3 regions of the Rhizobium sp. B230/85 genome follow, and region 1 is predicted to be linked to each of the others. Evidence: riboswitches for the same ligand, from Rfam matches in the RefSeq annotation. Region 1 holds a riboswitch; each other region holds the start of a gene.
The links. Region 1 has a riboswitch for thiamine pyrophosphate ahead of thiB (thiamine ABC transporter substrate binding subunit). Riboswitches for the same ligand answer to the same signal wherever they lie in the genome.
Positions count from the first base shown of each region.

Region 2: linked by a shared signal. The riboswitch ahead of thiC (phosphomethylpyrimidine synthase ThiC) and the one ahead of thiB (thiamine ABC transporter substrate binding subunit) in region 1 are both predicted to bind thiamine pyrophosphate.
Region 3: linked by a shared signal. The riboswitch ahead of J5289_RS12780 (YkoF family thiamine/hydroxymethylpyrimidine-binding protein) and the one ahead of thiB (thiamine ABC transporter substrate binding subunit) in region 1 are both predicted to bind thiamine pyrophosphate.

Region 1 is NZ_CP072156.1:211,113-221,341, forward strand. Features, by position in the region: gene J5289_RS01060 (SIS domain-containing protein) at 1-333, shown strand, start outside; gene nagA (N-acetylglucosamine-6-phosphate deacetylase) at 333-1,517, shown strand; gene J5289_RS01070 (SIS domain-containing protein) at 1,514-2,242, shown strand; gene J5289_RS01075 (response regulator) at 2,271-2,672, opposite strand; gene J5289_RS01080 (ABC-F family ATP-binding cassette domain-containing protein) at 2,850-4,676, opposite strand; gene J5289_RS01085 (thiamine diphosphokinase) at 4,680-5,330, opposite strand; gene J5289_RS01090 (MarR family winged helix-turn-helix transcriptional regulator) at 5,403-5,927, opposite strand; gene J5289_RS01095 (MDR family MFS transporter) at 6,041-7,582, shown strand; TPP riboswitch at 7,647-7,763, shown strand; gene thiB (thiamine ABC transporter substrate binding subunit) at 7,812-8,840, shown strand; gene thiP (thiamine/thiamine pyrophosphate ABC transporter permease ThiP) at 8,850-10,229, shown strand, end outside.
Region 2 is NZ_CP072158.1:100,035-110,263, reverse strand. Features, by position in the region: gene J5289_RS25605 (thiazole synthase) at 1-760, opposite strand, end outside; gene thiS (sulfur carrier protein ThiS) at 764-964, opposite strand; gene J5289_RS25595 (FAD-dependent oxidoreductase) at 961-1,947, opposite strand; gene thiC (phosphomethylpyrimidine synthase ThiC) at 1,947-3,782, opposite strand; TPP riboswitch at 3,877-3,988, opposite strand; gene J5289_RS25585 (hypothetical protein) at 4,347-5,087, shown strand; gene J5289_RS25580 (hypothetical protein) at 5,179-5,829, shown strand; gene J5289_RS25575 (dihydrolipoamide acetyltransferase family protein) at 5,947-7,230, opposite strand; gene J5289_RS25570 (alpha-ketoacid dehydrogenase subunit beta) at 7,234-8,232, opposite strand; gene J5289_RS25565 (thiamine pyrophosphate-dependent dehydrogenase E1 component subunit alpha) at 8,232-9,266, opposite strand; gene J5289_RS25560 (NAD(P)H-dependent oxidoreductase) at 9,269-10,229, opposite strand, start outside.
Region 3 is NZ_CP072156.1:2,630,460-2,640,688, reverse strand. Features, by position in the region: gene J5289_RS12795 (hypothetical protein) at 120-407, shown strand; gene J5289_RS12790 (molybdopterin-dependent oxidoreductase) at 780-1,226, shown strand; gene J5289_RS12785 (bifunctional diguanylate cyclase/phosphodiesterase) at 1,233-3,584, shown strand; gene J5289_RS12780 (YkoF family thiamine/hydroxymethylpyrimidine-binding protein) at 3,606-4,214, opposite strand; TPP riboswitch at 4,209-4,321, opposite strand; gene xth (exodeoxyribonuclease III) at 4,479-5,249, shown strand; gene J5289_RS12770 (NUDIX domain-containing protein) at 5,233-5,721, opposite strand; gene J5289_RS12765 (hypothetical protein) at 5,723-5,986, opposite strand; gene J5289_RS12760 (hypothetical protein) at 6,016-6,552, opposite strand; gene J5289_RS12755 (SDR family oxidoreductase) at 6,566-7,423, shown strand; gene J5289_RS12750 (pyridoxamine 5'-phosphate oxidase family protein) at 7,441-7,923, shown strand; gene J5289_RS12745 (FAD/NAD(P)-binding protein) at 8,359-9,795, shown strand; gene J5289_RS12740 (Rrf2 family transcriptional regulator) at 9,956-10,229, shown strand, end outside.

The DNA.
Region 1 (10,229 bases):
GCCGAGGCCTTCTCGCTCGCCGAATTGATGCACGGCCCGATGCGGCTGGTTCAGCCCGGCTTCCCGGTCGTTGCCTTCGCCCCGGACGACGCCGCGTTTGCCAACAACGCCCAGGCTCTGGAGCGCCTTCAGAAACTCGGCGCCACCGCCGTGTTTTTCTCGACCACCCCGCTGCCGGGTATCAACCTGACAATGCCCTCGACCGGAAACGGCCTCATCGACCCGACGGTCTCCCTGCTCTGCTACTATCGGATGATCGAGCGAGTGACGCGCCGCAAGGGTTTCGATCCCGATAAGCCGGCTAATCTTCTCAAGGTGACGGAGACGATGTGATGGACTACACGGTCTTTACCGGCGCCCGCATCTTCGACGGCGACCGCTTTCACGACGACAGCGCGCTTGTTGTCGGCGATGGCCGGGTGCAGGCGATCGCCGCCCGCAACAGCCTGCCGGAGGGCGGCGTACGTGTGGAACTCGAGGGCGGCGTGCTGGCACCCGGCTTCATCGACGCACAGGTGAACGGCGGCGGCGGCCGGTTGCTGAATGAAGATCCGTCGCCGACCTCCATGTACACCATTGCCGAGGGCCATCGTCGCTACGGCACGACCTCCCTGCTGCCGACCCTGATCACCGATATCGCCGCTGCCACGACCCGGGCAATCGAAGCTGCCATCGAGGCTGTCAAAGCCGACCGTGGTGTCGTCGGCCTGCACCTCGAGGGCCCTCACCTGTCGCCGGCGCGCAAGGGCGCCCACCTGCCGGAACTGATGCGACCGGTGGAAGACGGCGACGTTGCGACCTTCATCCGTGCCCGTGAGGCAATCGGCACGCTGCTGGTCACCATCGCCGCCGAGCAGGTGACGCCCCGCCAGGTGCAGGCGCTGAACGAGGGCGGCGTCATCGTCAGCCTCGGTCATTCCGATTGCACGGCCGACGCTGCGGACGCCCTTTTCGATGCCGGCGCCCGTGGCGTCACCCATCTCTACAATGCCATGAGCCAGCTCGGCCATCGCAGCCCGGGTCTGGTCGGCGCGGCGCTCGATCATCCCCGTACGTGGTGCGGCATGATTGCCGATGGTCACCATGTCGATCCCCGTGCCTTGCGCGTTGCCCTGCGCGCCAAGCGCGGCGAGGGCAAGCTGTTCTTCGTCACCGATGCCATGTCGCTGGTGGGTTCCGATGCCGACAGCTTCGAGCTGAACGGCCGCACCGTCTACCGCGAGAAGGGCGGCTTCTGCTCGAAGGTGGTACTGGCCGACGGCACGCTGGCCGGCTCCGATGTCGACATGGCCTCGACCGTGCGCTACGGCGTCGGCATGCTGGAACTGCCGCTGGCCGAAGCGCTGCGCATGGCGACATCCTACCCGGCCCGTTTCCTGCGCCTGACTGACCGGGGTCACCTGTCGCCGGGTGCGCGTGCCGACCTCGTGCACATCAACGACGACATCGAGGCGACCGCCACCTGGACAGCCGGTGCTGCGAAGTCTGTCGGGACAGGCCCGGAGACATCGGTATGACCGCGATCACGGATGCGTATTTTCTGGAGGTGATCGAAAGGCTCGGCGCCCTGCGCCAGTCTTTGGCCGAGCCGATGGCAAGGGCTGCTGCCGTTATCTGCGAGGCGGCGCGCAGCGACCACCGGGTTTATCTGTTCGGGACAGGCCACTCTCACATGCTGGCAGAAGAGGTGCATTATCGCGCCGGCGGACTGGCGATTACCGTTCCGGTCCTGGTCGGCTCGGCGATGCTGTATGAAGGTGCTGTCATAAGCTCGATCTACGAGCGCACCCCGGGGCTGGTTCGACCGGTGCTGGAACGCTACCGGATGGAGCGTGGCGACGTGCTGGTCATCGCTTCCAATTCGGGCGTCAATGCCGCGCCGACGGAAGCCGCCGACTACGGCCGGGAAATCGGCACCACCGTCATCGCCATTACATCGCTCGCCTATTCGGCAGCCATCGCCAACGGTCGCAGGCGCCTTGCCGATATCGCAGACATCGTCTTTGATAACGGTCTTCCCCCCGGCGATGCGCTGGTCGATTTGCCCGGCACCGACCTCAAGGTGGGGCCGGCATCGACTGCCATCGGCGCGACACTTCTAAATGCAATTTTTGCTGAAGTTGCTTCACAGCTGTCAGTAGATGGCGATCCGCCGGTCTACCGCAGCGCGAACATGCCGGGAGCGAAGGATATCAACCAGCGCCTAGTAGACATCTACAGGCCGCGGAACCCGCATCTTTGATGATGCAGGCAGGCAGTTGACCGGTCGCTCAGGCGGCAAAGACTTCCATGTCACGGGGAACGGCGGCCAGTTGGCCGGTCAGCCGTCCCAATGCGTATTTCAGAGCTTGGGCCACCATTCCAGGCTGCACGGGCTTGCGCAGGACACCGAGTGTTCCCTGGATCCCGCCCGACACGACCTCGGGGTTTGCCGTCATGAAAACGACGGCTATACCAAATTGCTCCGCCAGCATGCGGCCAATCGCCGGACCCGTTGGCCCGTCGGAAAGATTGACGTCGACGAGGGCGATATCAGCATGGGGTGCCGCCGCCAGCGCCCGCGCCATCGTGTTGGCAATGGCTGCGACTTGCAGTCCATTGCTTTCCACCATGTCTTCGAGATCGAGTGCGATCAGCAGCTCGTCTTCGACAATCAGCACTTTCCTGTCCATCGTCATATCCTTGAAGCCAGGTGGGGCGCATCAGGCCAGCACCTGAGGCTTGCAAAAGCAATACACACTACCTCCACGTACCCACTTGAATGGTCGGATCAGACGAATGTTCCACGCGGAGACAAGAAATTTTCCTGCTACGGTTTCTTGACCATGAAATTGACGCCTTTGCTGGTCTCAGGAGCCCATCTGTTCGCGAATCGTCTCGAGCTCCAGCCATTCCTCCTCCATTTTCGTCACCTTGCCGCGCAGCTTCTCGACTTCCTTTGCGAGAGCATTGAACGTTGCCGGATCCTTGGAAAACAGCTTGGGGTCAGACATTTTCAGTTCGCGGGCAGCAATTTCAGCCTCCGCCTTGGCGATTTCCTTCGGAATATTCTCAAGCGCATAGGTCTGCTTGAACGACATCTTGGCCTTGCCCTTGACGCCGCCCTGGTTACCGGCGTTCGATCCGCCGCCCCGGGCTTTCTCGGCCTTTGCAGCCTTACGAAGCTCGTCGGCAACGCCCTTGCGCTGTATCAACATGTCGGAATAACCGCCGGCATATTCGATCCACCGGCCATCGGGCGCGTCAGGATTCATCGGCGCGATGGTCGAGGTAACGGTACGGTCGAGGAAGTCGCGGTCATGGCTGACGAGAATGACGGTGCCGGCAAAGCTGGCAACGGTTTCCTGCAGCAGATCAAGCGTCTCGATGTCGAGGTCGTTGGTCGGTTCGTCGAGGATGAGGAGATTGGTCGGACGCGACAGGATACGGGCGAGCATCAGGCGGGCGCGTTCACCGCCCGACAATTTGCGGATCGGCGTGCGGGCCTGTTCCGGCGCAAACAGGAAGTCCTTCATGTAGCCCGTGACGTGGCGCTGCTCGCCATTGACGATCAGGCTTTCGCCACGCCCGTCGGTCAGGTAATGGGCCAGCGTCTCCTCGGGATCGAGGTCCTCGCGCTTCTGGTCGAGCGTGGCAATCTCGAGATTGGTGCCGAGCTTCAGCTTGCCGCTGTCCGGCTTCAACTGGCCGGTCAACATCTTCAGCAGCGTTGTCTTGCCGGCGCCGTTCGGACCCACGAGACCGATGCAATCGCCGCGATGAACGCGGATCGAGAACGGTGCAACGATGGTCCGCTCACCATAGGCCTTGGTGATCAGTTCCGCCTCGATAACAAGCTTGCCGGATTCCTGGACGTCGGAGATGTTGGCGTTGACCGAGCCCTGCGGGCCCTTGTGGCCGCGATAATCGGCGCGCATCGTCTGCAGATCGCCGAGGCGGCGCATGTTGCGCTTGCGGCGCGCGGTGACGCCGTAGCGCAGCCAGTGCTCTTCGCGCTCGATCTGCTTGCCGAGCTTGTGCTGCTCCAGCTCTTCCTGCTCAAGCACCGTGTCACGCCAGGCCTCGAAGAAACCAAAGCCCTTGTCGAGGCGACGCGAGGTACCGCGGTCGAGCCAGACGGTGGCTGTCGAGACTTTCTCGAGAAAGCGCCGGTCATGCGAAATAACAACGATGGCGCTGCGGGTCTTCTGTAGCTCGCCTTCCAGCCACTCGATGGTCGGCAGGTCGAGATGGTTGGTCGGTTCGTCCAGCAACAGGATGTCCGGCTCCGGCGCGAGCACCCGGGCGAGTGCGGCGCGGCGCGCTTCTCCGCCCGACAGGCTTTGCGGGTCTTCGTCGCCGGTGAGCCCCAGATGCGACAACAGGTAGGTCAGGCGATAGGGATCGTCCCCCGGCGTCAGCCCGGCCTCGGCATAGGCGAGAACGGTCTTGTGATCGCCAAAATCGGGCGCCTGCTCGAGATAGCGGATCGTCGACGAGGGATGCCGGAAGATCTCGCCGGATTGCGCTTCGACCATACCGGCGGCAATCTTCAGCAGCGTCGACTTGCCGGAACCGTTGCGACCGACCAGCGAGATCTTGTCGCCGGGCTCGACCTGGAAATTGGCACCGGCCAGAAGCGGTGCACCGCCGAAGGAGAGAAAGATGTCATCGAGTTTCAGAATAGGGGGGGCCAAGGGTCAGACTCCGGAAAGGTCATAGGGGCGGGCAAGGACGATGGCCCTGCCGCTCGAAAGGGAAAAGCGCACGATACCCTGCGCAACGTTGGAAATGGTGCGGGAGGCACCGAACGGCAAATGGAAACCGGCAAGCGGATAGCGGGCGTTGTCAATAGACAGGCCATCGAGCGCGCTGAAGCCGGACACAGAAAACAGGCTGCCGGCGGGAAGATCTATCTCCATGGCACCGGCGATCAGCGGCACGGCCTCCTCCTCGCCGGAGGTCAACAGCATCGAGAACCCCTGCTCCGCCAGGCTGACGCCGTAGAGAAGCAACGCCAGTGCATGGTCGGACCGCTCGCCTCCGAGCGCGCCGGCAAGCACCAGGCGACGGGCACCGCGACGGATTGCCTCCTCGATGGCAATCTCGCCATCCGTCTGGGCCTTGGCGGCAGGATAAGGCTGCCGGGGCACATTCGGAAAGGCCTCGCCGAGGTCGGCCGGGCTCGAATCGAAATCGCCGACCCACAGTTCCGGTACCACACCAAGCGCCTGCGCATGCCGCATGCCGCCATCGGCGGCGATGAAGCGACTGCCGGCGACTGCCGCCTGAAGCCGCTCCGTCAGATGCAGCGCTCCGCCGAGCAGGATCGTGAAGGTGGATGAACTCATGGGCCAAGCCCATAGCGCAAAGACCGGTCGATAGGGAAGAGCGACAGTCTGTCATCCGTCAAATGGGCGCCTTTAGGTATCCGAATCCCGGTAGCGCACCCGAAACGCATCCTCGAAGCCACCGATAAACTGATCGAAAAGGCGCGAAAAGGTCTGCATGTCGTCCTCGGACCAATCGGCAACGATATCCCCGATGAGCGCCCGCTTCTGTGCCTGCACCTCTGCAAGCAGCCGCTGGCCGAGCGCGCTCATCACCACGACGATGCGCCTTGCGTCCGCCTGCGATGCCTTGCGGCGCAGGACGCCACGCGTCACCATCTCGGCAACGATACGACTGGCCCGTGACGGATCGATGCGCAGGATCTCGGCAACCGCGCCGACCGTCACCTCGCCCCCCGCCTCCGCCCGTCTGATCGCGTCGAGCACGTCGAGATGCGAGAGCTCCAGGTCCGGCGCCACGTTCTGGATTGCCAGCCGGCTGATCATCCGGCGTCCGGTCATCAGCCGCATCCGCGTCATCACCTGTCCGATATGCTGGATATACGCCTCCTGCGCATCCATCGAAACCGGTTCGTCTGTCTTCAAGGTTACTGTCATTCCGCCACGGTAACAGATCATCGCGAAAAGTTGAATATGCAGAATGCATTCAAATGCGCTTGACAGATATATGCTATCAGCACATATAACGGCCACTCTGGATAGGAAGCCCCATGGATATGCACCTGCCGTCTGCGCCCCTTGTGGCGGATCCCCGTCGCCGGCTGATACTCTATCTGTTCCTGATGGTTGCCATGTTCATGGCGATGCTCGACAACCAGATCGTCTCGACCGCGCTCCCGACCATCGTCGGCGAATTCGGCCATCTCGAGCGTTTCGGCTGGATCGGCTCTGCCTATCTCCTCTCGCTGAGCGCCGTCATGCCGGTCTACGGCAAGCTGGGCGACCTTTTCGGCCGCAAATACGTGATGATCACCGCGATCGCCATCTTCACCGTCGGCTCCGCCATTTGCGGTCTTGCCGTGTCGATGAACACGCTGATTGCTGCCCGCGTCCTTCAAGGCCTTGGCGGCGGCGGTATCCTCGTATCGATCTTCTCGATCAACGCCGACCTGTTCGAGCCTCGAGAGAGAGCCCGCTACCAGAGCTATTCCAGCCTGGTCCTGATGGCATCAGGCGCCATCGGCCCGGTGCTCGGCGGCACGATGAGCGACCTGTTCGGCTGGCGCTCGATCTTTCTCGTCAACATACCGATCGGCTTCATCGTCCTTGCCGGCCTCATCACCATGCTCCCCTACCGGAAACCCGCCCGCAAGCCGCAGATCGACTATGCCGGCGCAATCGTGCTGGCGATGACGACCACCTGCATCGTGCTTGCCGCTGACGGTACCCAGCTGTTCGGATCGCTGCTGTCCCCGGCAGTTCTCGCTATTATCGCATTCGGCATCGTCTGCGCCATTTCCTGGGTCTTCATCGAGCGCCGCGCCCCGGAGCCGATCGTGCCGATGCAGTTGTTCCGCAATCCGACCTTCGGGCTGTTGCTGATCACCTCGCTCACCAGCGGCGCCATCGCCATCGGAATGGTCAACTATTTCGCGCTATTCCTGCAGACGACCACTGGCCTTTCGCCCTCGGTTGCCGGCCTGTTGTTCATTCTCCTGACCGGCGGCATCGTCTGTGGCTCGCTGTCGGCGGGACGGCTTATCTCGGCCACCGGGCGCTACAAGCCCTTCGCCATCGGCAGTGCGGCCTGCAGCATGATTGCCTTTGCGGCCCTGTCGCAAGTCCATGCCGGCACGCCGGTTTATCTGATCGGCGGCCTGATGCTGCTGCATGGCATTGGCATCGGGCTTGCCCAGCAGGTGCCGGTCATCGGCATCCAGAACGCAGCCTCTAGCCGCGATATCGGAGCAGCCACCGGCGCCGTCACGCTGTCGCGCATGGGCGGCGCCTCGATCGCCATCTCCATCTACGGCGCCATCATCGGCTCCCGCCTGCTGCATGTCGGCCTGTCGATCCCCGGCGTCAGCAATATCGAGGAAGTCACGCCGAAGATGATGGCGGCCTTGCCGGCTGCCACGCGCGAAGCCGTGGCCGAAGCCTACGCTGCCGCCTTCAACCCGCTGTTCCTGACGGCGTCGGGCATCTGCCTTGTCGGCCTGGTCACCGCACTTTGCCTTAAGAACGTCCAGCTACCGGGCGCAACCATTGCCAAGACGATCGACCCTGCGGCTGCAGCCCACGTCGCGGATTGATAAAGCTGGGCTTCGCGCGTGTCGGGGCCCCTTGCCATCCACCCCTCCCGCCGCTACATCTTTCCTCGCTCTAACGGGGTGCCTCATGTCCATCCGGACATCTGGCTGAGAGGCTTTCACCAGCCAACCCGCGGAACCTGATCCGGTTAACACCGGCGGAGGGATTAGACGCGCGAAATCGACAGCGCCTATTCTCCGTTTTAACGCGAACCAAGGAGGAGGCGCTTCGATGCCCACCCGATCTCTGACGACATTTATGGCTGGCCTTGTTCTGGCGGCCGGCACGACACTTCTGACCGCTCATGCCAGCCAGGCAGCAGACAAGACACTGACCGTCTATACCTACGAGAGTTTCACCGCCGACTGGGGCCCCGGCCCCAAGGTCAAGGCGGCGTTCGAAAAGACCTGCGGCTGCACCGTCAACTATGTCGCCGTCACCGATGGCGTCGCGCTCCTGTCGCGCCTGAAACTCGAGGGCAAGGACACCAAGGCGGACGTGGTTCTAGGTCTCGACACCAATCTCGTTGATGAAGCCAGGGATACCGGTCTGTTCGAGCCCGCCGGCATCGACACGACGGCCGTGAAGCTGCCGGGCGACTTCAAGGACGACGTCTTCGTTCCCTACGATTACGGGCATTTCGCAGTGGTCTACGACACGCAGGTCATCAAGAACCCGCCGAAGAGCATGAAGGAACTGGTTGAGGGAGACCCGTCGCAGAAGATCGTCATCGAGGATCCGCGTACCTCGACGCCGGGCCTGGGCCTGCTGCTTTGGGTGAAGTCGGTTTATGGCGACAAGTCTGCGGAAGCATGGAAAAAGCTCAAGGGCCGCATCCTGACCGTCACGCCTGGCTGGTCGGAAGCCTATGACCTGTTCACCAAGGGCGAAGCGCCGATGGTGCTCTCCTACACGACGTCGACAGCCTATCACATGATCGCCGACAAGACCGACCGCTACCAGGCGGCATCCTTCTCGGAAGGCCACTACATCCAGATCGAGGTAGCAGGCCTGACGAAAACCTCTGCCAACAAGGATCTGGCGCGCGACTTCCTGAAATTCATGATCACACCCGTTTTTCAAGACATCATCCCGACCAACAACTGGATGATGCCGGTCGCCGCCACCTCGGAGCCGCTGCCGGATGCTTTCGGCAAGCTCGTCGTACCCACCAAGACGTTCCTGATGAGCCCCGCCGAAGTCGACAAGAACCGCAAGGCCTGGATCGACGAATGGCTGGCCGCCACCAGCGGCAACTGATCGAGCCCTATGCTGACGAAATCCGAGCGAGCGAAAGCACTGACCGGCGGGGCTATCAGCCTCGCCGGCATTCTGCTGTTCGTCGGCCTTGCTGTCGGCGCACTGCTCGCCGCCGGCATCGAGACGCAAGGCAACGCTCCTCTGCTCGATCCCTATATCCTGCGGGTCCTGCGGTTCACCTTGTTGCAGGCGACGCTCTCGACGGTGTTGTCGGTAACGCTTGCCATCCCCGTGGCGCGTGCCTTGGCCCGACAACGGAACTTTCCCGGCCGCCTCTGGCTGATCCGCCTCATGGCCGTGCCGATGGGGCTTCCGGTGCTGATCGGCGCCATGGGGCTTCTGGGCATCTGGGGCCGACAGGGCATCGTCAACGACGCCCTGCAGACGCTTGGCCTCGCACAACCGGTCAGCATTTATGGGCTTTCCGGCATTCTCGTAGCCCATGTGTTTTTCAACCTGCCGCTCGCCGTCAGGCTGATGCTGCCGGGCCTCGAGCGCGTGCCGCCGGAATACTGGTTGATGGCATCCGGCCTTGGCATGCGTCCGGGCGCCGTATTCCGCTTCATCGAATGGCCTGTGCTGCGGGCACTCATCCCCGGTATCGCCGGCCTCATCTTCATGCTCTGTGCCACCAGTTTTACCCTGGTCCTGATGCTCGGCGGCGGACCGGCGGCCACGACAATCGAAGTTGCCATCTATCAGGCGCTGCGGTTCGACTTCGACCCCGGCCGTGCCGTTGCACTGGCCTTGCTGCAGGTTGCGATGACCGGCGCCGTGCTTGCCGTGATGGCGCTGCTGCCGGCGCCGGACGATCCGGGCCCCGCAACCGGCAGGGCGCCACGCCGCCTCGACGGGCGGCAGCGTCTGGCGCAACTGTCCGACGGCGCGGTGATCGCGACTGTTGCGCTGTTCATCGTGCTGCCGCTGGTGTCCGTCGCGGTGGCAGGCATGGAGGCCAACCTCGGCGGGCTCGCCAGCCAGCCGGTCTTCCTGCAGGCGCTGCTGACCAGCCTTGCCATCGCGCTTTCCGCCGGCCTGCTCGCTGTCATCCTCTCGCTGGCAATCGTGCGAGCCCGCTATGCCATCTCGTCGGTGCGAAAAGGCACGACAGGCCTCCGCGCCTTTTCGGCGACGCTCGGTGCCGCCTCATCGCTTGTCCTCTTGGCGCCGCCGATCGTGCTGGCGACCGGATGGTTCATGGCGCTGCGTCCCTTCGGAGATCCGACGCGGTTTGCGGCCACCCTCATCGTCTGCATCAACATGCTGATGGCGCTACCCTTCGTCATCCGCGTCGTCGAACCGGCCTTTGCCATTCACACCGCCCGCACCGGTCGGCTGGCAGCAAGTCTCGGTCTCACGGGCTTTTCCCGCTTGCGCCACGTAGACTGG
Region 2 (10,229 bases), on a different replicon from region 1:
CCTTGCCGATGACGGGCGTCGAGGGAACGGCCATGTCACGCGGCTCCAGCATGCCGGACAGATAGGCAAGCCGCCCCGCATCGACTGCTTTCGCGAACGCCTCGGCCATGACAGGCGGATCGCCGGCCATGGCGACGGCGGTGTTGAGCAGCACGGCGTCGTAACCCAGTTCCATGACAGCAGCGGCATGCGACGGCCGTCCGAGGCCGGCATCGACGATCAGCGGGATCGCGGGGAAGGCCGCCCTGAAGGCAACGAGCGCCGACGCATTGCGCGGACCCGCCGCCGAACCGATTGGCGCGCACCAGGGCATCAGCACCTGACAACCAGCGGCCAGCAGTTTTTCCGCAACGACGAGATCGTCCGTCGTGTAGGGAAAGACGCAAAACCCTTCGTCGGTGAGGATCCGCGCTGCTTCGACAAGCTCGAACACATCCGGCTGCAGACTGTCGTGATTGCCGATGACTTCCAGCTTGATCCAGTCTGTCGCGAAGATCTCCCTTGCCATCCTGGCAGTCAGAATGGCCTCCGAGGCACTATGGCATCCGGCCGTGTTGGGCAGGACACGCACCCCGAGTTGACGGATGAGTTCGAAAAATGCGCCTCCGGTTCTGCCGCCGGAGGTTTCGCGGCGAAGCGACACCGTGACGATCTCGGCACCCGACCGCCTGACCGCTTCGCCCAGCACCGCCGGCGACGGGTAACGCGCCGTTCCGAGCAGCAGGCGCGACGACAGTTCGGTATCGTAAAGTTTCAGCATCGATCAGCCCCCCTGCATGGGCGACAGGATTTCGATCCGATCGCCGTCTTCGAGGCGCCTGTCCGCCCTATCCTCGCGGTGCACGAGATCGCCATTGACTGCTGTGGCCAGCCACTCGCCTTCGTATTCCAGCACGGCAAGTAGCTCCGCCAGCGTTGCCGCCTGCAGAGCCTGGGCTTCACCATTGACGATGAGTTGTTTCATCGGGAAAACTCCTTCCTGGTGGACATGCCATTGGAAAGGCGTGTTGCGGCCTTCACGGCCATGGCGGGCGCCAGCAGAAAACCGTGGCGGTGCATGCCGGCAATCGCCAGCCCCTCCCCGGTTTCAACCACGCGCGGGACATTGTCCGAGAAAGCCGGACGGATGCCGACACCGGTTTCCACCAGCCGCGCCTCGCCGAAGGCTGGGTGAAGCGCATACGCCGTGTTGAGCAATTCCATCAGCGAACGTGCCGAAATCGGCCCGTCATCCTCCGTCTCGATCATCGTCGCGCCAACCATGAAGCGGTGGTTGGCGCGCGGCACGACATAGATGGGATGGCGCGGATGCAGCATCCGCACCGGACGCGACAAACTGATCTCCTCGGTTTCCAGATGCAGCATCTCGCCCCGTACGCCACGCAGCCCGGTAATGTGGGGGATCGCCGCCGGTCCGGTGCAATCGATTGTGGAAGTGTAGTGCCGTTCCGGCAGCTGGCTGGCACCGAAGTAGAACCGGCTGCCACCCCGGCCGAGAGCTTCGGCCAGACGGGTCAACGCCCTCCGCGGATCGAGATGGGCTTCGGACCAAAAAAACAGCGCCTTTTCGAACCGCCCGCCAAGCGATGGCTCGAGCTCGGCGATGCCATCCCGGTCGACCCAGACGTGGCCTGTCGTACGGGAGGCAAACCGGACGAGATCCGGCATGTCGCGCGGCTGTGCCACCACCAGCGTGCCGTTGCGAACGACCTCGCCCGGTACGGCGTCGCTCCACCAGTCTGCAGCTCCCCAACCCAGTGTCAGAACGCTCTCGTCCGCCGCCTCTCTTTCGCAATAGGGCGCAAGCATTCCGCCGGCAAAGGACGATGCTCCGAGCCCTGCCGCATCCCGGCAATCCACAATATCGACTTCATGGCCGCGTTTGCGCAGTTCATACGCGACGGTCAGTCCGGCGACACCGGCACCCCTGACAAGAAACCCCGCCATCAGGCTTCACCGACTATCGTCTCGGCAGGATTTTCCACCGGCATGTAAAGATCGCCGCCGTCACGATAGCGGGCAGCCATCGCCTCCAGCCCCTCCTTCTGCGCTTCGGCACGGATCTCGTGCGAGATCTTCATGGAACAGAATTTCGGGCCGCACATGGAGCAGAAATGCGCCACCTTGTGCGCCTCCTTCGGCAGCGTCTGGTCGTGGAAGCTGCGCGCCGTATCCGGGTCGAGCGAAAGATTGAACTGGTCCTCCCAGCGGAATTCGAACCGTGCGCGCGACAGCGCATCGTCACGCAGGCGTGCGCCCGGATGGCCCTTGGCGAGATCGGCCGCATGGGCGGCGATCTTGTAGGTGATGACGCCGGTCTTGACGTCGTCGCGGTCGGGCAGGCCCAGATGTTCCTTCGGTGTCACGTAGCAGAGCATAGCGGTGCCGAACCAGCCGATCATCGCAGCGCCGATTGCCGACGTGATGTGGTCGTAGCCGGGGGCGATATCGGTGGTCAGCGGTCCAAGCGTGTAGAACGGCGCCTCGCCACAGGTCTCCAGCTGCTTGTCCATGTTCTCCTTGATCTTGTGCATCGGAACATGGCCCGGTCCTTCGATCATCACTTGGCAATCCTTTGCCCAGGCGATTTTCGTCAGTTCGCCAAGCGTCTCCAGCTCCGCGAACTGGGCGGCATCGTTGGCGTCGGCAATCGAGCCCGGACGCAGTCCGTCGCCCAGCGAAAACGTCACGTCGTAGGCGCGGGCGATATCGCAGATCTCGTCGAAGTGCTCGTAGAGAAAGCTTTCGCGGTGGTGGTGCAGACACCACTTGGCCATGATGGACCCGCCACGCGAGACGATGCCGGTCACGCGGTTGACGGTGAGGTGGATGTAGGCAAGGCGGACGCCGGCGTGGATGGTGAAATAGTCGACGCCCTGTTCGGCCTGCTCGATGAGTGTGTCGCGATAGACTTCCCAGGAAAGATCTTCGGCAATGCCACCCACCTTTTCCAAAGCCTGATAGAGCGGCACGGTGCCAATCGGCACGGGCGAATTGCGGATGATCCAGTCGCGGATATTGTGGATGTTGCGACCGGTCGACAGGTCCATCACCGTATCGGCGCCCCAGCGGATCGCCCAGACCATCTTCTCGACCTCCTCCTCCATGGACGAGGTGACAGCAGAGTTGCCGATGTTGGCGTTGATCTTCACCAGAAAATTACGGCCGATGATCATCGGCTCGCTTTCGGGATGGTTGATATTGGCCGGAATGACGGCGCGGCCCTCGGCCACCTCACGGCGCACGAATTCCGGCGTTACGAAATCCGGGATGTGAGCGCCAAAACTTTCGCCATCCCGCAACGAGGCTTCACGGACAGCCTGGCGTCCGAGATTTTCGCGGATGGCAATGAATTCCATCTCGGGCGTGATGATGCCGGCGCGAGCATAGGCAAGCTGGGTGACGGCCCGGCCGGGAGCGGCCTTCAGAGGCGCATCGCGAACGGGAAATTCCGGCGTCAATCGCTCGCCGGTGGCAAAGCCGTTATCCTCCGGCATGACGTGGCGGCCTTCGTAACGCTCAACATCGCCGCGCGCCAGGATCCAGTTTTCCCGCAGGCGCGAAAGACCGCGATCGATCGCAACGATATGGCCTGGATCGGTGTACGGGCCCGAGCTGTCATACACGATAACAGGCGGCTCCCCCGCAGTCGGATGCAGGGAGATTTCGCGCATCGGCACGCGAATGTGGGGATATCGCTGGCCTTCGACATGGATTTTGCGGGAGGCCGGGAATGCGCCCGAGGTGACCGTCGGGCTCTGGTTTTTAGAGGCAATATTCATCGTGAGGCTCCAAGTTTGCGTTTGGAGACCCAGTCCTAGAGCCGGAATGATGGAAGAACGCCGACACGGAATCCGGGATGCGGATCTGTAACTGCAGCAGCGCTTTGCACCGTCCCTACGCCAGTATGAACTGGATCAGGTTCAACGGGTCACTGCGCGCGATAGCAGAATCTCAGCCCCTTGACGGGACACCCCTGGTGAATACGACAAAGCCTATGGCAGCCCGACGAAGGCGTCAAGGGGATGAAAGACGGTACAGTTGGGCACGGTGCGAAGCACAGGCGCGGGGGTTTATGGGAGCTGAACCGGTGGACGTTGAAACTAATGATGCGGGCAGAGATATGCGCTGGCCCGGCGCTGCGTTTTAGGTGCGCGCATCAAGGCCCCTTGCGACGAAGCGCCCCTACACCCACTGGCGCCTCCTGGCTTGTCTACTGAGTGTCATACAAGTGAACCGGAAGACTCTATTTTTGCGAGGAAGGCGTACAATATTGTCCTGATATAGGGTATAATCTGGCGAAATGCCTCGGCTCGGCCGGGCGTTCTTCAGATAGAGGCTGTGCCATGCTTTCTACCATTCGACGGGACCTGAAAGACAATATCGGTGACCAGTTTCGGGGCCTCCGGCATCTCATCCACACATTGAGCTCCGAGGCACCCGCCATCAGCGTCGCCAACCAGCCATTGCCACCCCTTCCGGCAGAGCTAAGCCGTCTTGTCGGCGGCACTTTGCAGACGGTGGATGGGGTGATGACAACGTTGCAATCGCTCGTCACGCCTTTGCGGGATCTGCGGGCGCCGGAGGCAGGGTTCCGGGAGTTCTCCTTCTACTTCGGTGCAGCGAGCGGAGCAATCTCTGGCGACGAGGACGAACTCACCGACGACCTTTACACGGCGCTCAAGCTCATCACCAAGGGCGTTGGCCCGGCCCGGCTCATCCTGAAAGCGCGCGTCACGGCAGCGGCAAGGCAAGTCATGACGGCGTCCAGAAGCGAGCGATGGACCTTGGACGACCTCGGCACCTGCTGCGCAACAGTTTTCGTCGCGTTTGTAAAGCACGAGCCAATCGCGAGCGTTGGCAATGTCCATGACAGCGAAACCTGGAAACTCTATGCGGCCCTGTCGCTTGCGTTCGCACTTTCGATTTCAGATCGCCTCACGGGAAGCGAGTTTCAGTCGTTTACGCCGGATGCGATCACGGTTTGCAATCTCCGCAGCGAGGTCTTTCAGGAAGCCATCAGGTCCGGCTTGCGAACCGAAGCACTGATTAAAACCTGCACGAGCCTTCTCAGACACCTTCCCTGAAGCTGTGCGCTGAACATTTGACAGTTTCTTATGCATATTGTACAAATTAAGCGCAATATTCGGGATAATTTGTCCTGCCGGAGTTACGCGCTTGGATCTGCTCACCCAGAATGAGATTGCAGCAGAGCCTGATTTCGGACATCGGCTCCGCCAACTCAGATGGTTTCGAAAGTCATTTCGCAGCAGTGCGCAGACGCTATCTGCGCGTTACGGACTGTCTGTCACCATCGACGAGGACAAGCTTGCAAAGGTATTCATCGACTGGGTCGAGGTGCTGGATGCGAAGAAGAGCCTAGCGACTGTGAACCGTGCGGATTTCATCGTTTTTGCCGGCGGTCTCGCATTGAAAGAACTGATCAAGGCGCGGCCTGCGAAAGTCGATCTGGTAGAGGCAAAAAGCGCCGTTCCGGTCCCCGGGATTGTGGCCTTCTGGCCCGAGGGTTTTCTTTACACCAACTATTGCATCAGTGCGGTCATAGCCGTGCATCAGCAGGAATTCCAGTCGACATTGCCCCTGTCGGGCGGTGTCGATGATCTGCGGACCTGGTGGTCGTTCAAGGAGAACACCAGCGAGATGCCTGCCTATGCGGTCGCATTTCTCGACAAGTTTTTTGGCGGCGAGCCCAACTGGGCGACACCTGATCTGCCAGAGATGCGCGTCGGCATGCTCGCCCGGCAAAATGCGGAAAACAAGTTCGATCGGGCCCCGAGCACAGAACGGCTGGTAGCGCCGACCATTTGAGCGCCGCGGCGATCGGCTTCATGATCGCTCAGGCATGGAAGTGAGACTTTTCCTCCAGCCCATCTTCGCAAGGAGACTTTGGGGCATCCGGGTGGATCTGATCCACCCGGACTTGCACTATATGATCATCGCCATCGGCGTTTCGATGTATGTCCTGAAGGCTCCGATCAACTCTGCCGCGAGAGCGCCATCCACTGCACGGTGATCGGTCGATAGCGTCACGGTCATCAGCGTCGCGGGTACCACAGCCTCCCCGGAGATCACGGCGCGTCTTTCTCCGGCGCCGACGGCAAGGATGGTGGCGTGCGGCGGATTGACGATGGCTGCGAATTCGCGAATGCCGAACATGCCAAGATTGGAGATCGCGGCGGTCCCCCCCTGGTACTCCTCGGGCTTCAGCTTACCTTCCTTGGCGCGGGCACCGAGGTCCTTCATCTCGGTCGAAATGACAGACAAGGTCTTTGTCTCGGCATTTCGCACGATCGGCGTGATAAGCCCGCCGGGTACGGATACGGCAACGCCGATATCTACATGCCGATGGACGATCAGGCTGTCGTCAGTCCATGACACGTTGGCATCAGGAACTGCGGCGAGTGCCATTGCGTAGGCCTTGATGACCATGTCGTTGACGGAAAGCTTGTTGGCTGGCTTGCCGCCGATCGGAAGCGTCGAGGAATTCACCTCGGCCCGCAGTTTCAAAAGAGCGTCGATGTTGCAATCGATCGTCAGATAGAAATGCGGTACGGTGCTCTTTGCCTCGACGAGCCTGCGCGCAATCGTCCGGCGCATGTTGCTATGGGCGACGAGATCGTAGCTTCCCTCGGCAAAGAGCTTGCGGGTCTGCTCGCTCGACGGACCGGCAACCACCGGCTTCTGAGCACCGGAAGGCGCGGCAACGGCTTCTTCTTGCTGAACAGGCGGTGCGTAGCCTTCCACGTCGGCGCGCGTCACCCGGCCATTTGGTCCGGATCCGGTTATGCGGCTGATGTCTATCCCGGCATTGCGGGCCAATCGCCGGGCAAGCGGTGTGGCACGGATGCCCTCACCCGCTACCACGGGGCTTGCAGCAGCTTCAACGGATGCAGTCTGCTCCGGAACGGCCTCAGCGTTAATTGCCGGAGGCGCGGCAGGTGCAGCGCTGGAGCCCGGAGAATAAGCCTCGCCTTCTTCGTAGATCCACGCCACCGGCGCTCCCACGGCGATATCCATACCCTCGGCACCCACCACATCACGCAGGATGCCGCTTGCCGGAGCATCGATTTCCATGGCCGCCTTGTCGGTCTCGATCTCGAAAAGCACATCGCCTTTCTTGACCGTGGCGCCGCTTTCAAAAAACCACTTGGATATCCGGCCGGTTGCCATGTCCATGTCAACCTTCGGAAGAATGACTTCGATTGCCATGGCTCAGCGCACTCCCTTCACCAGATCGCGTGCCGCGGCGAGAATGCCGGCGACTTGCGGCACGGCTGCCTTCTCCAGCTCGGGATTGTAAGGAATGGGTGTCTCGGCGCCGCCAAGCCGCACGATGGGCGCATCGAGGTAATCGAAGGCATCGCTTTCAGCGATCATCGCACTGACCTCGGCACCGACACCGAGGGTCTTGACGCCCTCGTAGACACACATCAGGCGGGAAGTCTTCTTGACGCTGGCGATGACGGTTTCCCGGTCCATCGGGCGAATGGTGCGAAGATCAACGACTTCGACATCGATACCCTCGGCCGCCAGCGTATCGGCAGCCTCCAGCGCCTTGTGCACCATGATCGACGTCGCAACAATCGTCAGGTCGCGGCCTTCGCGGGCGATGGCGGCCTTGCCGATCGGCACGATATAGTGGCCTTCGGGAACGGGTCCCTTCATCTTGTAAAGCAGCTTGTGCTCGAAGATCATCACCGGGTCCGGGTCTTCGATGGCCGCCAGCAGCATGCCCTTCACGTCGTGCGGCGTGGCCGGCTGGATGACCTTCAGCCCCGGAACGTGACCGAGCCACGCCTCAAGGCTCTGGCTGTGCTGTGCTGCCGCACCGGTTCCCGAGCCTGCCGGAAAGCGCATGACCAGCGGTACGGAAACCGCTCCACCCAGCATGTAGCGAATTTTCGCCGCCTGGTTGACGATCTGCTCCATGGCCAGTGCTGCGAAGTCGGAAAACTGGAATTCGAAAATCGGACGCATACCGGTCAGGGCGGCGCCCACCGCCACGCCCGCGCCGCCGAGTTCGGAGATCGGTGTGTCCATGACCCTATCAGGACCAAACCGCTCGATCAGATCGCCGGTCACCTGGAAGGCACCGCCGTAGACGCCGATATCCTCGCCCATGAGAAACACGCGTTCATCGGCTTCCATGGCAATCGCCATCGCCTCCTGAATAGCCTGGGAATAGCTCAGCTCTCTCACTGCCGCATCCATTACGACTGCTCCGTATATACGTTCTGTCCGAGATCAGCCATTTCGGGCGATGGGCTGGACTTGGCAAATTCGATGGCTGCCGCAATCTCCTCGCGAACGCTGTCGCGAATACCTGCCAGCGTCGCCTCGTCCGCTATGCCGAATTCGGCCAGCTGCTTCTCGAACATGTCTATCGGGTCGCGATTGGTCATCCAGTCGTCTATCTCGTCCTTCGTCCGGTAGCGGTTGCGGTCGCTCTTGGAATGGCCACGATGCCGGTAAGTCTTGCACTCGATGAGGGATGGCCCCTGACCGGATCGCGCCCTCTCGACGGCAGCCTGCGAGGCTTCCGCAACATCCGACAGGATGTTGCCGTCTACGATGACACCCGGCATCGCATAGCCGGCAGCACGATCGGCAATGTTCGGGACGGCGGTCGAACGCTCTGTCGAAGTCGACATGCCGTATTTGTTGTTTTCACAGACGAAGACGACCGGCAGCTTCCAGACCGCCGCCATGTTCAGCGCCTCGTGGAATGCGCCTTCATTGTTGGCGCCGTCGCCGAAGAAACAGACGACGACCTTGCCCGTTTTCATCCGCTTCGACGTCAGCGCAGCGCCGACCGCAATCGGAATGCCGCCGCCGACGATGCCGTTGGCGCCGAGGTTTCCAGTCGTCACATCGGCGATGTGCATCGATCCGCCGCGACCGGCACAATAGCCGGTCGTCTTGCCGAAGAACTCGGCAAACATGCGCTTCACATCCGCACCCTTGGCAATGCAATGGCCATGACCGCGATGCGTCGAGGTGATCTGGTCTTCGTTGGTCAGCGCCAGGCAGATGCCCATGGCGCTCGCTTCCTGACCGATGGAAAGATGCATGGTGCCATGAATCAGGCCACGCGTATAACTCTCCTCGGCGCCTTCCTCGAACTTCCGGATCAGATGCATCTTCCGCAAGGCTTCCAATAGCTGCTCGCGGCTGAAATTCTTGTAGAGAAAAGGCATGTTGCCTGTTTCAGCAACAATTGCCTCGGCTGTCGGACTGTTTGGCATCCTTAAGCTCCTGCCCCGTAAACAAGCTTGTCCTGACGCGCCCGCAGCGCTGCAATCTTCGAGCCCGGCGCCACTGCCGCGTTGGCATAGGTGATCAGCTCACCCTTTTTGATGGCGGCCGTCACCGTGCCGCCCTGCAGCAAGCCGCAGGGAATGGCCGACGCGCTGCGCGCCTCTGGCGCCGTCATGATCCAGGCGCGGTAGCAATATTCGCCGATTGCATCGAGTTTTTCGCCCGGCTTCATATCCTTCTTGGCGACAGCACAGACCTCTGCGACCGGCTTCGACAGGGGCACCATGTCGGCCTTGCCGTAAAGCACGACGCGCGCGCAGGTCAGCGGCACTTCGAGAGACGTCAGGTGGTAGGGCCGATGGAATGTGAAGTACGGGCCCTTGCCCATCTTCAGGTCTTCCATTCGCTCCGAAATCCGCGGATGCGACATGTCGGCAACGACGAAAACGCCGGGCGCCACACCCTTGCCGATGGAATAATCGACGACTCCGATGCGCGACAGCACGCCACCGTCCTTTTCAGGCACAAGCGTCTTTGCAAGCTGGTCGAGCGTTGCTGCCGGGCCGTGCATGCCGGGTTTGTCAGGAACCAGCCCGGTCGCATTGGCGATTGCCGCCATCTCGACCATCGTCTTCGATCCATCGACGAATTCGACGAGCATACGGACATTCATGTGTCGGCGCGCGGCCTCCTCTGCATAGTCGTCCGGTATGGCATCGATGTTCAGGGGATTGTTCTTTCCCTTGCCGGCCGCAACGATCGGATGCCCCATCGCCGAGACGAATTCGATCAGCTCCATGCAGGAAGACGGTTCATCGCCGGCGCCCAGCGAATAGGTAACGCCAAGCCGCTCGGCCTCGCTCTTCAGGAAAGCCCCAATCGTCACATCGGCTTCGACGTTCATCATGACGAGGTGCTTGCCATTTTCCATGGCGGAGAGGCCGATTTCA
Region 3 (10,229 bases), 1.3 Mb from region 1:
GTACGCAAGTTCCGGTCTGGATCTTTCCGCGAATTCTATAAAATTCGTTAAGGAATTTCGCGCTTAGCGCGTCATCCGATAACCCCACCATTGTGCCGAATGCGTCATGTTACTAAGTTATGTATATCGGGACCTGCGAGGAGGATCGCCGATGGTCGATCAGGGAGGTGATGATGATCGAGGCTTCCACGCTTTTTCACGCTTCTGTTCACTACAGGGGCATTGCGCTGCATAACGGCGTACTCACCCTGCCACGCCTGCGGGCCATCGTTGGCAAGACGGCTCCGAAAAAGGCGAAAATTACCGATGCGGATATTGTCCGTGCGGTCACAAGCCGGGACGGGACGTTCGAACTTGACGGATGGCGGATCAAGGTCTCTGCCATCCACCAAGTCGATCGCCCTTAGTGCTGTCCAAGCCCTCAATCTTATCCAAGCCAGGTCTTTTTCAAAAGTCTGGAACTAAAGTGCTCGCTGAAGGGTTGCGCCGGCAGAATACAGAACTTTTCAGTGCAATTGAGCCGGGATCAAAATGCCACCCTGCACGTCAGGCGCGCTGTGGGTAGTGATCTGCCTGGCCAAGACCGGCTTTGGGAGATTGCTGGGCAGCAAGAGCAGTTGCAAATGATTGATCGGGTGATAACTGACCTTTCGGGGTTACCGGATTAAGAATTTTCAAGCGCACATATTTTAAAATTATTCGAATCGGAGCTTTTCTTGCGACAGTTATTTTGGGCGGTTATCGCAATCGCCGTCGGTCTTGCGGTGTCATCGGCCTCAATGGCGCAATCCCTTGCTGCGCCGAAGTCTGCGCCGATCCTGGTGATTTCGGGTGACATCACAAACACCAATGTTGCGGGGACTGCGCAGTTCGACCTGCCGATGCTGGAGGCCCTCGGCATGGAAAAGATGTCGACCAAGACGCCCTGGTACGAGGGCGTGGTGACGTTCGAAGGCGTGCCTATGGACAAGCTGATGAAGATGGTCGGGGCCAAAGGCACAAGCGTCCGCGCAGTCGCGCTCAACGACTACGCCATCAACATCCCGATTTCCGATTTCGCCGAGTACGGCACAATGCTGGCGATCAAGCGCGACGGTCAATATATGCCGGTTCGCGACAAGGGACCGCTGTTTATCGTCTATCCGTTCGACAGCAACAGCGAGTTGCAGACGCAGACATATTACGGCCGATCAGCCTGGCAACTCGCCAAGCTCGTCGTGGAGTAACAGGCGTTGCGAAGCACCACCGTTGCGTTCAGGAAGATCCAGTGGGTGCTCGCCGGGGTGGTCTGCTTTTTCGTCCTTTCTTCTTCCTATCTCTCCTATGTGATCATCGAGCGGCAGGAAGCCCTGCATCAGGTCGCAGGCTATAACGAGACCTGGAGCGTCAGCCAGACGTCCTCGGAATTGCTGCGGCTCGAAAAGACGCTGCTGGCCTATTCGGTCCCGGGTAGCGGCGTGTCGTTGAAAGATGTGCGGCTTCGGCTGGACATCATGTTCAATCGTCTCGGCGTATTGGAAAACGCCACCTTTCGAAACTTTGTCCGCAACGACAATTTCAACAAGTTGGCCATCGAACAGCTGAAGACGGCGCTTGATACGGTCGACCGTTCGATGCCGGCGAGCGATACGGCGCCATTCGATCCTCAGCCGGCATTGAAGATCCTCGCCGATATCGAGCCCGATGTCATTGCGCTCGGTTCCGCTGCAATCGAAAGCGGTGCGAAGAAGATCGATGAAGACGAGGCCGGTCTTGAGCGGCTGCATCTGATCTATACGGGCCTGACCGCTGGCCTCATCCTCTGCGGCATCGCTCTGATCATCCTTCTTGTCCAGCACAACCGGCTGCTTGCGCGCGCGCGCGACAAACTCAACAGGGCAACGGAAGAGCTGCAGCGCACATCGCGGGAAACCGACGCGCAGAATTTTCGCTATCTGACGGCCTTCAACAACATGACGCAGGCGCTGTGCATGTTTGACAAGGACGGCCGCATGATCGTCTGCAACGACCGCTTCTCGACGATGGCGGCGCGGCCGCGCGGCATCGCCAGCGGTACGTCCATCGACAGCATTGCCAAAACCTCCGAGTCCGGGTCTGGTTCTTCGACCTTCGAACAGCTTCTTGCCCTCCAGATTCCGCTGATCAAGGAAGCGCGGCGCGGCGTCTTCATGCATGAGGCTTCCGATCGCAAGGCCTACGTGGTGACCCACGAGCCGCTGCCGGAAGGCGGCTGGCTTGCGACCTACGAGGACATCACGGAGCGGCGTCGGCTGGATGCGCGCATCGCCCACATGGCCCATCACGATGCGCTGACCAATCTGGCGAACAGGGTGCTGTTCATGGAGATGCTGGAGCGCAAGCTGAAGGAGGCAAAGCGCGACGGCGACGCGGTGGCCGTATGTTTCCTTGACCTCGACGGCTTCAAGGATGTCAACGATACGATGGGGCACCACGTTGGAGACGAGCTTCTGCAGCGGGTATCGCAGCGCCTGCTCGCCCATGTCGGCCCCCGCGACGTCGTCGCCCGCATCGGCGGCGATGAGTTTGCTGTCATCAATATCCTTAAAGCCAACGAGGATTTGAGCGAGGAAGCCAGCGAGAAGGAGAGCCTGGAGCTGCCGATCCGGCTGGTTGCAGAGCTGACGCGTCCTTACCTGTTGGACGATCACGAGGTGACCATTGGCGCCAGCGTTGGCGTGGCAAAGTTTCCCCAGCATTCCTCGGATCCGGAAGAACTGTTGAAATACGCGGATCTGGCCATGTACGAGGCCAAGGCCGAAGGGAAGGGACGCGTGCGCGTCTTCCGTCCTGACATGGACGAGCGGCTGCTGGCGCGAAAGGCGCTGGAAGTCGATCTGCGCAAAGCGCTCAAGCGGCGCGAGATGGAAGTTTACTACCAGCCTCTCGTGGACACCGCGACGCGTCAGGTATCCGGCTACGAGGCGCTGTTACGGTGGAACCATCCCCGGATGGGTCAAATCCCGCCAATGGACTTCATCCCGATTGCCGAGGATACAGGGCTGATCGGCGCGCTCGGTGCGTGGGTGCTCAACCAGGCCTGCGCCGATGCCGTGCGCTGGCCTGACCACATCACGGTCGCCGTCAATCTTTCCCCGATCCAGTTCCGTAACGACAACCTGATCCAGACGGTCGTCGCGGCCCTGACGGATAGCGGGCTCGAGGCCGGCCGGCTGGAGCTGGAAATCACGGAATCCGTCCTGCTCGATGCAGGCGCCCATACGGCGTCGACCTTGCTGGCCCTCAAGAAACTCGGCATCTCGATTGCTATGGATGATTTCGGTACCGGCTATTCGTCGCTGTCCAATCTCAGAAGTTTCCCCTTCGACAAGATCAAGATCGATCGGTCGTTCATCCGCGAGTTGACCCTGCATTCGGAATCACTGTCCGTCGTCCGGCTCATCACCGCTCTTGCCCAGACCCTGGGGATGTCGACGACGGCGGAGGGCGTGGAGACCGAGGAGCAGTTCGCCGTTCTCCAGGAGATCGGCTGCACGCAGGTTCAGGGCTATCTGTTCGCCAAACCGAAACCGGCGCGAGACCTCGGCAACGATCCTCGACAGTAATGCTGGCTTCCCCGGTTGATCTCAGGATGACGAGGGGCTATGGGCAGATATAGTGATATCGAGCGTGACGTGGCCCATGGTCGGGCCAAAGCGGCAGAAGGCCTCGTTGATCGTCGCAAAGACCGCGCCGGCATCGCCGCGCAGCTTGGTGCAGAAGTTCTTTGAACTGTGGAACACGCCGGACTGCTTGAGGAAGTCGATGCAGCCGTAGATCTCGTCCATGTGCTGATCGATGCCGAGAACGTAGAGCGAGAATTGCGCGGAGACAGTCTCTCCCGTCAGGGGCGTTTCGCGAACGGCTGCGAGAGCCGCCTGCTTGCGTTCTTCGAGCGGTAGGGTGCTGACCATGCTGGTGCTTGGCGTGCAGATCGGATCGTCGGGTTCGCCGGGGCAGCCGCGCGATACCGTGGCGTGCAGTACGCAGTGCTTGCCCGATGAGGCTGCCGCCACGAAGAGGTCGCGCATCGCTGGAAATAGTACGTCGGTCGAGCCGACCAGCAGGGTCGAGAGATCGTCGGTCGACACCCGCATCTGGTCACGATAGGGGTCCAGAGCACCGAGCGCGCCGTGGATGACGCCGACGAAATCGTCGGTCATCGGATAAAGTGATATTTGTGCGCCTGAAAACATTTTAGCCCGCCTCGCTCCGCTGGTATTATCCAGATCAGCTTTAGGGTTTGGAAGCATGTGCGCTTCGGTCTCAGCCCCGGCAATACGGAGCACCCCTGTCGATCCCCTCTGATAGCATGGAGCGGAAGAGATAAAAGCAGATTTTTCCCGGGTCGGCCGAGGGAGTGGAACTGCAAGGTCATGGCAGGCCGCATGCATCCTTTTGCCGCCTGACCCGTTTGCGAGGCGAGAGTTGCGGCTTGCAACGCGCAGGGACGCCATCAGATGAAAATTGCGACCTACAATGTAAACGGCGTGAACGGTCGCCTCGAAAACCTGCTGCGCTGGCTCGACGAATTCAGTCCGGACATCGTCTGTCTGCAGGAATTGAAGGCGCCGGACACCCGCTTCCCGGCTCGGGAAATCGAGCGGGCAGGCTACGGGGCGATCTGGCATGGGCAGAAAAGCTGGAACGGCGTGGCAATCCTGGCGCGGGACGCTATGCCGCTGGAGACCAGACGCGGGTTGCCCGGTGATGACGATGGACAGAGCCGTTATATCGAGGCGGCAATCGGCGGCGTCCTGGTCGGCTGCCTGTACCTTCCGAACGGCAATCCGCAACCAGGCCCGAAGTTCGAATACAAGCTAGCCTGGTTCCAGCGCCTCGCCGACTATGCGACCGAGCTTCTGGAGCTCGAGGTCCCGGTCGTCCTTGCCGGCGATTTCAATGTGATGCCGACCGAACTCGACGTTTATAATCCGAAACGCTGGATCGACGATGCGCTGTTTCATCCCAATGTCCGCTACGCCTTCCGGGAGCTCCTCGATCAAGGCTGGACAGACGGCATACGGCAGATGCACCCCGATCAACGGATCTATACGTTCTGGAAATATCTCCGCAACGCCTATGCCCGCGATGCCGGTTTGCGCATCGACCACTTCCTCCTCAGTCCCTCGCTGGTCGAGCGGCTGTGCGACGCCGGGGTCGACAGGGACGTCCGCGGCTGGGCGCATGCCAGCGATCATGCTCCCGCGTGGATCACGCTCGACGACTAGGGACGTCAAGGCGCTCCATGAACGCCTTGAATGCCTCGAGAAACGGTCGTTGCCCCCGCAGCAGCTTGATTTCCGCCTGATCGAGATCGAACCAGCCGGCGCGGTCGACTTCCGGAAAACTTTGTATCTGGCCGGATTTCGGCGGCCACTGCATTTCGAAACTGTTGCTGACGATCGCGTCTGCATCGATCTCGGCATTGGCCGCGAAAGCGACGACGACTTTGCCACCAGGCTGTCTGATTTCCCCGAGCAGCGTGAACGGACCGTCGAGGCTGGTGCCGATCTCCTCGCGGACCTCCCGGCGGGCCGCGGCGAGATCGTCCTCGTCCGGTTCGATGCCGCCTTTTGGAAGCGACCAGGCGCCTTCGTCCTTGCGGGCCCAGAAGGGGCCGCCCGGATGGACGAGCAGGACTTCGGGTGCCCCATGTGTGGCAAAGCGGTAGATCAGTACGCCGGCACTGCGTTTCACAATCTCAACTCTTCGCGTCAGCCTTGAGGGATAGCCCGAAATCTCGATAGACACTGAGACAATCGGTATAGCTGAGAGTTCTGCTCTCGCCATAAGAAACATGGGCGTTGGAAGCGCCTATACCTGCCTCTTCGGCGACGAACAGGATAGCCTCACCCAGTGACAGGCCTACAATCATGTCGTCGGCGCCGTCATCGCTGTCGATCCCTGTTATCGTTGCGGCAAGTGCGCGCTTGGAGAAGACGACCTCTCGCTCTGCTGGCCTCATGTCTGCGGGTCCTCCCGTTCGGCACGGCTTCAGCCGCGCAATTCTGGATACTTGCGCTGCAGTTCGCTGTCGTCGGAGCAGGAGGTGTCAACTGCGGACAACTCGACCGATACTGCTTCGCCGACGTCGAGTTCGCCATCATGATGGAGTTCGACCTGGTCTCCATCGTGCCTGACGAGGGTCGCAGACGATGTGAAGCCGCGTTTTAGCAACCAATCGCGGGGTGCCTTGACGAGCAGGGTAACAGCAAACTTGCCATTCTCTTTTTCGGTCGCGACAGTCACGCTGTAGGAAACTGGCGCGGTTTCGTTGGCCAGCTCAAGCTTGCCGGTCGCGTCTGCCTTGTGCAGGGTGTTGGTCATGATGATCCTCTCATTGTCATGTTCAGAAACAAATTCGGGCCCTTGAAGTTCCGATCCGTGCCGTTCGATGGCGTGCGTGGCAAATTGCCGAACGCTCATCCGCAGCCTGCAGGCTTCAGTGCCGCCATCCTTCAGATTGAATTCGGAGACTTCGGTGGGGAACCATGACGCGCAACGCTGGTTAGTCTGGTCCAAGCCGACCAAAAGGAGACAGGCCATGAACGGTTATCCCAAGCCGCCATTTCCCACGCAGTCACAGTCCATCCCCGGCAAGACGGCCCGGATGGATCCGAAGCCCGACCACGGGGAGAGCTCCTACAAGGGGTCCGGACGTCTGGCCGGAAAGCGCGCCGTAATTACCGGCGGCGACAGCGGCATCGGTCGCGCCGTCGCAATCGCATTTGCGCGGGAGGGTGCGGATGTGCTCGTTTCTTATCTCGATGAGCACGAGGACGCAGCGGAGACGAAGCACTATGTCGAAGAGGCCGGACGCAAGGCGGTTCTGGTGCCCGGGGATATCCAGGATGCAGCCCATTGCCGGGCGATCATCGACAAGGCCGTATCCGAACTCGGAGGTATCGACATTCTCGTCAACAATGCCGCTCACCAGAATACCTTCAAGGATATCGCGGAGATATCCGATGAAGAGTGGGAGCTGACCTTCAAGGTCAACATCCACGCTATGTTCTACCTGACAAAAGCAGCCGTCGAACACATGGCCCCCGGTAGCTCGATCATCAACACGACCTCGGTCAATGCCGACATGCCAAATCCGACGTTGCTTGCCTATGCAACGACCAAGGGCGCCATCCAGAACTTTACGGGCGGATTGGCGCAGATGCTGGCCGAGAAGGGGATTCGCGCCAATGCCGTTGCGCCGGGCCCGATCTGGACGCCGCTTATCCCATCCACCATGCCGGAAGAGAACGTTACCAACTTCGGCAAGCAGACGCCAATGAAGCGGCCGGGGCAGCCGGCGGAACTCGCAACAGCTTACGTCATGCTTGCAGATCCGCTGTCGAGCTATGTTTCCGGTACCACTATTGCAGTCACCGGCGGCAAGCCGTTCATCTAGTCAAAAGAGGAAATGTCATGACACAGGAAAACGAAAAGGTCGCACGCACCTGGGAATTGATGGAGAAGATCCTTTTCTGCATGCTTTCCACCCGGGTCGGCGAGGACATCCGTTCGCGGCCAATGGCAGCCCATTTCGAGCCGATTGAAAATGCGATCTATTTTCTGACGGACGTGGCTAGCCACAAGGACGAGGAAATCGAGCGCCGGCATAATGTCGGCCTGTCCTTTGCCGACACAAAGGGCCAGAAGTATGTTTCCGTGACGGGCGATGCAGAAGTGTCTAACGACCGTGAGCGGATCCGCGAACTTTTCTCGACGCCCGCCAAAGCCTGGTGGGAAAGCGCGGAGGACCCGTCTATCCGGGTTCTGAAAGTCACGCCGAAATATGCGGAATACTGGGATAGCCCAGGCACCGTCGTCAGCTACGTCAAGATGATTGCCGCAGCCATGTCGAGCGCCAAGCCCGACATGGGCGAGAATGCCAAGGTTTCGCTTTAAGGAGCAGGGTTTCTTCAGCCCTTTTCGCCCGGCAGCCCATGTGGGCTTGCCGCTTTGAGCATCGAGAGTAGGTCGGTCCGAAGGTCTCCTCAGATCTTCGGGCCGATTTTGTTTATCAGCGATGGCTTCTTCCGTTGGCCATCGCCAGTGCGAATACGCCGCAGAGTACAGCAACCAGCAGGTAGTCGAATGCTGTCAGCAGTCTGAAGATTTCCATGTTTTTCTCCTCCTCAAGAGAGCGTCCAGTGTACTCCTCTTTGGATGGGTCGTCATGAATAAAATTCAGGGTTGCGGAAAAGCTCGAAAAAACATTCCGCTGCCCGTCTCATGAGGGGAAGCCCTTCCCTTGTCACGCCGCCACCAGCGTATATTGATCGCGCGACGCCCGGAGTAGAGTTAGGCTTCCGGCAGGCGATGCATAAAAAGGACTAGCTGATGCTTTCTTCGCCCGAGACAATTCCTGTTGTTGCCATTGTTGGAGGTGGTGTCTCAGGGGCGGCGGTTGCCTACCATCTGGCGGGAACAGGTCTGTTCGGCAGGCAACAGATAGTACTCTTCGAACCACGGGCATTGCTTGGCGCAGGTCTCGCCTACGACACTGTCGAGCCTGCCCACCGCATCAACGTGCCATCCACCCGCATGAGCCTGTTTCCGGATGATCCAGAGCACTTCCAGCGCTGGATCGATGCGAACGAGGCTCTTGCCGACGATCCTGACGCACTGGCAGCCAGCGGCGCCCTGTATCCGAGGCGCGGTCTTTTCGGACGCTACATGAACGCGATGATCCGGCCGCTGGTCGAGAGCGGTTCCATCCGCCATGTCCGCGAGCGCGTGCTCTCGGCCGATCGCCTCAATGGCCGGTGGCATCTGACGGGCGAGGGAGGCTATGTTATCGACGCCGATATACTCGTCATTGCGACCAGCCATCCGGCACCGTCCGCACCGGAGCCGCTTGCCAGCGTTCTTGCCGGAGATCCGCGCTTTGTCGCCGACCCGACCCGGCGGGTCGCGCTCGACCCGATCGGTGTCGACGACCGTGTGCTGATCGTCGGCAACGGGCTGACATCGGCCGATGTCGTTGCAGCGCTTGGTCTGCGAGGCCATCGGGGACAGATCACAGCGGTATCACGCCGAGGCTTGCGATCGCGCGGTCATCCTTCGATGCCGCAGGATCCGTTCGGCGATTTCACCTCCGAGCCTGCGCAGACTGCATCAGGACTTCTCAAACGCGTGCGGGCGGCCATTCGCGAAGCGGGCAGGGAGGGGCTTAGCTGGCATGCGGTCATCGATCAGGTGAGGGGCCATGGCGAGGCGCTGTGGCGCGGCCTGCCGGTCGGGGAGAGGCGGCGGATCGCACGTCACCTTCGGCCGTTCTGGGACGTCCACCGGTTCCGTGTCGCGCCGCAAGTCGAGGCTGCCAGCGAGGAGGCAATCGCCGACGGCCGAATGACCGTGCTGGCTGGCTCCGTGGCCGAAGTTGCAATCGACCGAGATAGCATCCTCTGCGTGCTACGGCTCGGGCGGTCGCGCCAGCGGGTCGAGCGGCATTTCGATGCGGTGGTGGTCACAACGGGGCCGGGGCATGGCGGCATCCTTCGCAGCCAGCCCTTCCTGGCAGGTCTGGCCGAACGAGGCTATCTGGTGAACGACCCAACGCGGCTCGGTCTCGACTGCAATGCAAATTCACAAGCGATCGGTACGTCCGGCACGGCGACGGAATCCCTGTTCATATCGGGACCGCTGGCGCGCGGTACATTCGGCGAACTGATGGGCCTGCCGCAGGTAACGGAGCACGCGGTCTTCGTCGCATCCGGCGTTGCAGATACGGTCCGTGCAATGTTTCCAGCGACGCAGCGCCTGCACAGCATCTAGCGGGTTGCGGCCGCCTCTCGTCCAAACGCAATTTTATCGTCTTATAAGCCTGCAATTTCTGCGATATCGGCTTGCCCGCGCGCTCTCCCGGCGTTACGCAGCTTGCGTGATTGCCGATCAGCGAGATGCTGCGGTCGTGCGTCTTCAGGTAACGAATCTCATGCTGACAAAAAAAGGAAAATACGGTCTCAAGGCGTTGGTCGATCTTGCTCGTCTGGGCCCGGGCGAAACTGCCTTCATCAACGATGTTGCTGTGCGCAACAACATTCCGAAGAAGTTTCTCGATGCGATTTTGCTGGAGTTGCGAAATTCCGGCGTGCTGCGCTCGAAGAAGGGCCCCGGGGGCGGCTATTCGCTGTCTCGTCCTGCGGCCGAAATCCGTATCGGCCATGTGATCCGCACCCTTGACGGGCCGCTGGCGCCAATCCGTTGTG